2 regions of the Paenibacillus sp. EKM301P genome follow, and region 2 is predicted to be linked to the other one. Evidence: riboswitches for the same ligand, from Rfam matches in the RefSeq annotation. Region 2 holds a riboswitch; the other holds the start of a gene.

Region 1 (3,645 bases), on a different contig from region 2:
AGATTGCGGATACAATAGGCGTGATTAATCACGGACGGCTGATTGAGGAAGTTTCGATGGAACAGGTACGGGATACCAATACAGAATACATCGAATTTACGACCAACGATTGTAAAAAAGCGGCCTACGTCCTCTCCCATCATCTGAGTCTGAATAATATAAAGGTACTCAATGAACAGAGTATACGTATTTACGATATGAGTGTACCGCAGAAGCAAATTACGAAAACGCTCATTTTAAATGATGTAGAAGTCGATTCCATTCATCAGAAAAGCAGTACGCTGGAAGACTACTTTTTACGTCTGTTACATGGAGGTGAGCCCCATGCTTAGATTAATACAGTTGGAGATGAAAAAGCTTCATCTGGCGGGTTATATCCGTTCAGCACTGATCGCCAACGCCTGTATTTTGGGGTTGCTCTGTATTATTGCGCTGGATAGCCAAAATGAAGGAGTACCCGAATTTACACAGTACGCTCAGCTTCTTGATCTCATGGACAATATGGTGAGAGCCACATTTATTGTATTTGCCTCCGTTCTGCTATGCCGTTTTATTGTAGGAGAATTTAAGTCCAAATCGATTACAATCTTGTTCATGTATCCGATTCATCGTCAAAAGCTGATGATCGCCAAACTCTTGATTGTGCTGCTGTTTACGTTCTTGTCTGTTGTTATATCGGAAATCATCATTACGGCTGCGATTCATTTGCTCAACCAGTTTGTCATGATTGTACCGGATAAGCTTACTCTTTCCATACTGGCCGAACAATCCGCGCGGACGCTAATCAATGCCGTGGCCGCCAGCTTTATGGGATTGGTTCCGCTGTATATGGGAATGCGAAGATACTCAGTACCCACGACTATTGTGACCTCAATTCTGGTTGTAGCCTTGCTTTTCTCCAATAATAACGGCGCTACACTTAGCTCCATTGCCCCCGTGCAAATCAGCTTCTCTGTGCTGGGAATGATTGTGGCTTATGCGGCAATTCGGCGCATTGAGTATAAGGATATTGCTTAGTAATATAGATTTTAGTGAAACGCTTTCAAAAAAAGATGAAAATCCTTGTTAGATATACACACATTTTTCACTGGACTTCATTCTAAAACAGGTATATCCTATAGGAGAAATTAAAAAACGGAATAAGGATCTTCGGGGTAGGGTGAGATTCCCAACCGGCGGTATGGCTCATGGAGCTAAGCCCGCGACTCTGTATCTGGCAACAGGATACGGACTGATTTGGTGAGATGCCAAAGCCGACGGTAAAGTCCGGATGGAAGAAGATCGAAGTATGAACATGCCGCAAAGTGAATGAATGCTGCGCTATAGTTTTTGCAGTAACTTCATTTAACTTGTATCAAACGGCAAGTTTATTTGATCAACCCCCGTCTTGCATGGCTTTCGCCATGGACGGGGGTTTTTGTGCCACCGGTCCTGTATTCGCAAGGAGCTAAATAAGTATGAGTCAATCATCAACTGTACTATCATCCAAAGGTTTTGATCGTAGCTCCCACATGAAAAGCGGTTTTTGGCTAGTCGCGATCGGAGCGGCCTTGTGGGGTGCAGACCCGCTGTTTCGTATTATTTTGTTAAAGTCATTCACCTCAGCACAAATCGTACTGATGGAGCATGTGCTGCTCTTTATCGCTCTGACGCCGATGCTGTGGAAGCATCGCGAGGAGCTCAAAACGATACGATTTCGTCAGGTTTTCGCTATTTTGTTCGTCTCGTGGGGCGGCTCGGCACTGGCCAGTGTGATTTTCACCATGGCACTCAGCAACGGTGATCTGAATGCAGTTCTTTTGCTTCAGAAGCTTCAGCCTTTGGTCGCCATTATTCTGGCCCGCGTTATATTGAAGGAAATGCTACCGCGTCATTTTGGAATATTAATTGTCATCGCTCTGTTCGGAACGTATCTTCTAACCTTCGGTTGGTCGCTTCCCTTTGGGCATGTTCATGATTTTGTTCACATTGGTAGTCTGCTCGCACTAGGTGCAGCGGTTCTGTGGGGCGGTTCGACCGTTATGGGTAGCTACTTGCTTCGTTCGATGAAATATGAGACAGTAACCTCCCTCCGCTTCATGGTGGCGCTCCCTCTGCTCATTGTTCTCACCTCGGTGGAGCATGCTCCGTGGAATATGCCTACAGGTACATGGGCGGGCGCAGCTGTAATGATCAACTTGCTGCTGCAAGCATTGCTTCCGGGTCTTCTCAGTTTATTACTGTATTACAAAGGCTTAAGTACAACCAAAGCTTCTTATGCTACGATGGCAGAATTGAGCTTCCCCATGGTTGGTGTCGTAATTAACTGGATCGCTTTCCAGCAAATCGTTACCGTAGCGCAATTGACTGGTTTTATGCTGATCTGGATTACACTCTTTATGATTTCTCGTCAGCAGAAAAATTAATAGCTTAATCTTCTTTCATGCTCATCCAAGCCAAATCGTGAAGATGCTTTTGCATCTCTGATTTGGCTTTTTATGTATTCATATTCATATTAACATTAGTTCCTAAGACCTATTTTTTCAAAAAAAGTGTACTATTCCTTGTTTTTAAAGAATACATCTATAAAATTAGTCGATTTATGTCGAATAAAACTATGTAGTGATCATCTGACACAGAGGAGAAAAAACTATGACTAAAGCAAAACAAACAGTTCCGTGGTGGAACAGGTTTCTCAAGCAGTTTTATTTAATGAGGACAAAATTAATAATATCTTTTTTGGCTGTGTTATTGATTCCAAGCGTACTTATTGGATACTTTTCTTACCAGGGGGCCACGACACAGCTCAGTCAGCAGATGGCTGCTTCCGTAAACACGAATCTGTATCTGATCCGAAGCAATGTTAATCAGTATGTAGCACCGATTATAAAAGACGTAGACGTGCTTACCAGTGAGATCGAATCTGATTCCATTGGTTCCAACCAAGAAGCACTTCAGAAAAAGTTGGACGTCATCGTCAAAGCTCATCCTGAGTTAGATGCCGCGCTCCTTGGCAATATGGAAGGACAATATATCCGTTCTCCGATAAAAAAGGAGGCTGATTATGATCCTAGGGAGAGAAAATGGTACAAAAACGCAATGCTACATAAGGGCAAGGTATTCGTCGGCGTTCCAGTTGCCAGCGTTACGACAGGAAACTTAGTGGTTAATGTATCGGCAACGCTCAAGGACGGTGAAGGAGCTGTTGCATTGGCTTTGAATCTGGACAAGATGGGTGAAAGTCTCCAATCTGTGAAGATAGGTGAACGCGGAGGACTCATCATTGTTGATTCTGATCATAAAGTTGTATCTGGGACTGGAACAGCCTTTACCAAGACAGGCAAAAAACCGGCTGACACCATGGAGGGCCTTCCCGAAGTGGCGGCAACCGGTGAAAATGATACTCCTTCCGTGTCGCAAATTCAATTTATGAATCGGGACGTACTGGCCTTTACACTTAAGGACCCTCTCACTGGCTGGAACATTGTTGCACTATCGGATCTGGAGGATTACAGTGATGCAGCCCAACCGATTCTGAAGCAAAGCCTGATTGTAATTGTTATTTCCATACTGGCCGCTGCGATCATCATAGTGCTTATGGTCCGCTCATTCCTGATCCCACTCAAAAAGCTGCAAGCAGGAACACGGATCGTCCGTGATGGAAAT
Region 2 (3,645 bases):
GCCCTTTGATTATTACGGGATTAATCCGGGTTCAGCGGACAAGGTGATGCCGCAAGTCATGCAGCCACCACGTGGCAATGCATACCGTACGGGTCTGATTCAGGTTACGCCGGACGAGGCGACCGGGAAGCTCAAAGTCAAGGTACCACCTCTGCGTTCGTTAACAACCAAACCACGCCGTCTTACTCCGGGTCATGGGGCTTGTCCTGGTTGTGGAGCCTTGTCTGCACTAGAACTGTTTTTTAAAGGGATTGAAGGCGACATTGTTGTACTGTTCCAGACTGGCTGCGTATATGTGGTGACGACAGGGTACCCATACACATCACACAAGCAACCGATGATCCATAATCTTTTTCAAAACGGGGCCGCTACCCTTTCAGGAGCGCTGGAAGCTTACATGGAGATGAAGCGACGTAATGAAATTGAGATGTCGGATGATCCGACCTTTATCATGATCAGTGGTGACGGCGGGATGGATATTGGTATGGGTTCTGCGATTGGTGCGGCTCTGCGTAACCATAAACTGATCATGCTGGAATATGATAACGAGGGATACATGAATACAGGCTCTCAGCAATCGTACTCCACTCCAATGGGGCATATGACGAGTACGTCGGGTGTAGGGAAAATGCAAAAAGGGAAACAAGGGCATCATAAGGATACTGTGCAAATTATGGCCGCCTGTAACATCCCGTATGCCTTTACAGCAGCCGAAAGTCATCCGCAGGATATGCTGCGCAAAGCCGCCAAGGCTCAATGGTACGCCAACAACGTGGGTACGGCATATGGTAAAATTTTGTGCGCCTGCCCACTCAACTGGAAATCCGAAGACAGATTGGGTACTAGCATCGTGGGCGCCGCAGTCGAGTCTTGCTTCTTTCCTTTGTACGAAATCGAGCAAGGGAGCACGACGATTACGTACAATCCGGAAGACAAGGGAAAACGGATTCCAGCCGCAGAATGGCTAAAATTAATGGGTAAAACGAAGCATCTTCTCAAAGAGGAAGCAACGCTGGCTACCTTTGAGCAGGAGATTGAGCGTCGCTGGACTATCCTGAAAAAGAAACATGAAATTTCGGAGTTATAATTCTGTTTTTTGCATAATAATCGTGTAACATTGTTAGCCGCTGTTTCGGCACCGGTTCGATTGAGATTCCTAGCGCTTGCTGCGCCAGGAATCTTTTTTTGCGTTTATGGGTTGAAGCATAAAAAAACAGGTAATGATTTCCGATATAGGAGTGGAGGCCTATAGAAGGTATGTTATAAAGTCTTCTTCTGAATTTTAAGATGCAATGAGGTGCAGGTAATGATTAAGCTGAACACAGTTGAAATAATTGAAATTATAAAGAAGCAAATCCCCAAGGTTATGAACATCACGCCAGTGGAACTCAAGTTTACGGATGATTTTGGACGGGCATCGCTGGCGGCAACAGAACACAAATTCACGCTGACGAACCAGCATTATTCTGCCAAGGTGATGGATTGCGTGTTAGAAACACAAGTGCGCCCTATTTTAATGTGTGAAATTATTTATTTTCTAAAATGCGAGTTTATTGATGGGCATGTGGATGTAAGACTGGATTATGAAGCATGTTCTGAGGGAGAGCGAGGACCTGTTGCTTCAGCTGTCATTACCTTTGATCATGATACGCAGCTTGGAGTCGACGAACTGGCCGATCTGATTGACCTGGCGCTTCATATGAATGATAAAACCTGGTTTGAGGAACTCTCCACTCAATATGTCAAAAGCAAAGCAGGAGCTTCGATTAGATAACTTGCTTTTTTTAGAAGTCGGTGCTAATATACGTAACAAGTTTAATGTTAATTCAATTAAATAAGAGCAAGATCCTTCGGGGCGGGGCGAAATTCCCCACCGGCGGTGATGACATGTTTGTGAATCGCTTCTGAGAACACAGCATGGCTTAGTCCGTGACCCGGATGCTGAACAATCAGCAGAAGGTGGACCTGGTGCAATTCCGGGACCGACAGTATAGTCTGGATGGGAGAAGGATACGAAGCGCATGTGCATGACGTGACATGTGCCAATTTTTAGCATACGTAAAAGTTCGTACGGCTTATTTCGTTGTAGGACAGCATCGGACGACAGCTTTTATTAAGCTTTCTTTTCGATAGTGTTCTGAGCGTAATTGGCTGTATTGTCATCATGCTTTCTGTTGGCAGACCTATGATTTCATGTCATTTTAATACATGTATGAACTGCGCTTGTATACTACATATGTGACTCTCATCACCCCCATGACGGATTGAATCCTGACTGGGGGTTATTTGCGCTTACAGCTGATGAATTAGGGATAAACTGAAATGTAGTGGAAAGGAGTGAAAGCATGTTTACCGGATTGGTCGAGGAAGTGGGTCGCATTCAAAGTATTTCCAAAAGTGGTGAAGCGATGGTGCTGGGGATTTCGGGTTCTGTGGTATTAGGCGATTTGAAAATAGGCGACAGTGTCTCGGTGAATGGTGTTTGCCTGACGGCAATACAGATTGGTACTAAAGATTTTAAGGTTGATGTGATGCCTGAGACTTTTCGCAGCAGTAATCTAAGGGAACTCAGATCCGGCAGTCGAGTCAATTTGGAGCGGGCGATGGCGGCGAGTGGAAGATTCGGAGGACATATCGTACAGGGACATGTGGACGGGACGGGTACGATTCGCGGAGTGACATCAGAGCAGAATGCGGTAGTGTTCGAAGTTGAGCCTTCTGATCAAGCATTATTTAAATATGTTCTTCTCAAAGGGTCAATTACAATTGATGGTATCAGCCTCACAGTCGCGCAGCGGACGAGAAATAGCTTTGCTGTATCTATTATCCCCCACACCTTAGCCGAAACGGCCTTACAAGCCAAACGTGAGGGAGATACCGTGAATATTGAATGCGATATATTGGGCAAATATGTGGAGCAACTTTTACATTACAGAGGTTCAGCGTCGATGGAGAGAGCCGATCAAGCCCCACTTAGTTTGGACTATTTGGCGAAACACGGCTTTGCCTGATACAGCCTGTTACAGAATAATAGAAAAATTGGTTCAGGAGCATTCGTGACACAAGACATAAGGAGGAGAGGGTTATGGATAGAGGCATCCAAACAAGTGCAACGACAAACATCATGGAGCAGGATGAGTTGCACCACGACGAAGAGATTCGATTGGATTCCATCGAAGAAGCATTGGAGGATTTAAAGAACGGCAAAGTCGTTATTGTAGTGGATGATGAACAGCGGGAAAATGAAGGCGACTTTATCGCTTTGGCTGAAAAAGCATCGCCCGAGGTGATCAATTTCATGATTACAGAAGGTCGCGGATTGGTCTGTGTGCCGATCACACAGCACCGAGCCAAGGCATTGGAATTGCATCCTATGGTAGAGCAAAACACAGATTTTCACGGTACCGCCTTTACGGTATCGGTAGATCATATGAAGACAACAACGGGGATTTCAGCGGCTGAGCGCTCTTTGACTGTTCGTGCCTTAGCCGACGAAGTAATCACGGGAAGCGATTTTCGCAAACCTGGTCACATGTTCCCACTAATTGCTCGCGATGGTGGGGTCTTGCAGCGTGCCGGTCATACTGAAGCGGCTGTCGATCTGGCCCGACTCAGCGGCTTTAAGCCTGCCGGGGTCATTTGCGA

What was found. Region 2 has a riboswitch for FMN ahead of ribE (riboflavin synthase). Riboswitches for the same ligand answer to the same signal wherever they lie in the genome.
Region 1: it holds a riboswitch for FMN, as region 2 does, so the genes downstream of both, HFD99_RS06815 (DMT family transporter) here and ribE (riboflavin synthase) in region 2, are expected to answer to the same signal.

Annotation. Positions count from the first base shown of each region.
Region 1 covers NZ_JAALFM010000002.1:289,115-292,759, forward strand. Annotated here, with positions in the region: gene HFD99_RS06805 (ABC transporter ATP-binding protein) at 1-332, shown strand, start outside; gene HFD99_RS06810 (ABC transporter permease) at 325-1,017, shown strand; FMN riboswitch at 1,142-1,286, shown strand; gene HFD99_RS06815 (DMT family transporter) at 1,458-2,405, shown strand; gene HFD99_RS06820 (methyl-accepting chemotaxis protein) at 2,632-3,645, shown strand, end outside.
Region 2 covers NZ_JAALFM010000001.1:193,372-197,016, reverse strand. Annotated here, with positions in the region: gene HFD99_RS00950 (thiamine pyrophosphate-dependent enzyme) at 1-1,087, shown strand, start outside; gene HFD99_RS00945 (IDEAL domain-containing protein) at 1,307-1,774, shown strand; FMN riboswitch at 1,843-2,015, shown strand; gene ribE (riboflavin synthase) at 2,346-3,011, shown strand; gene ribB (3,4-dihydroxy-2-butanone-4-phosphate synthase) at 3,086-3,645, shown strand, end outside.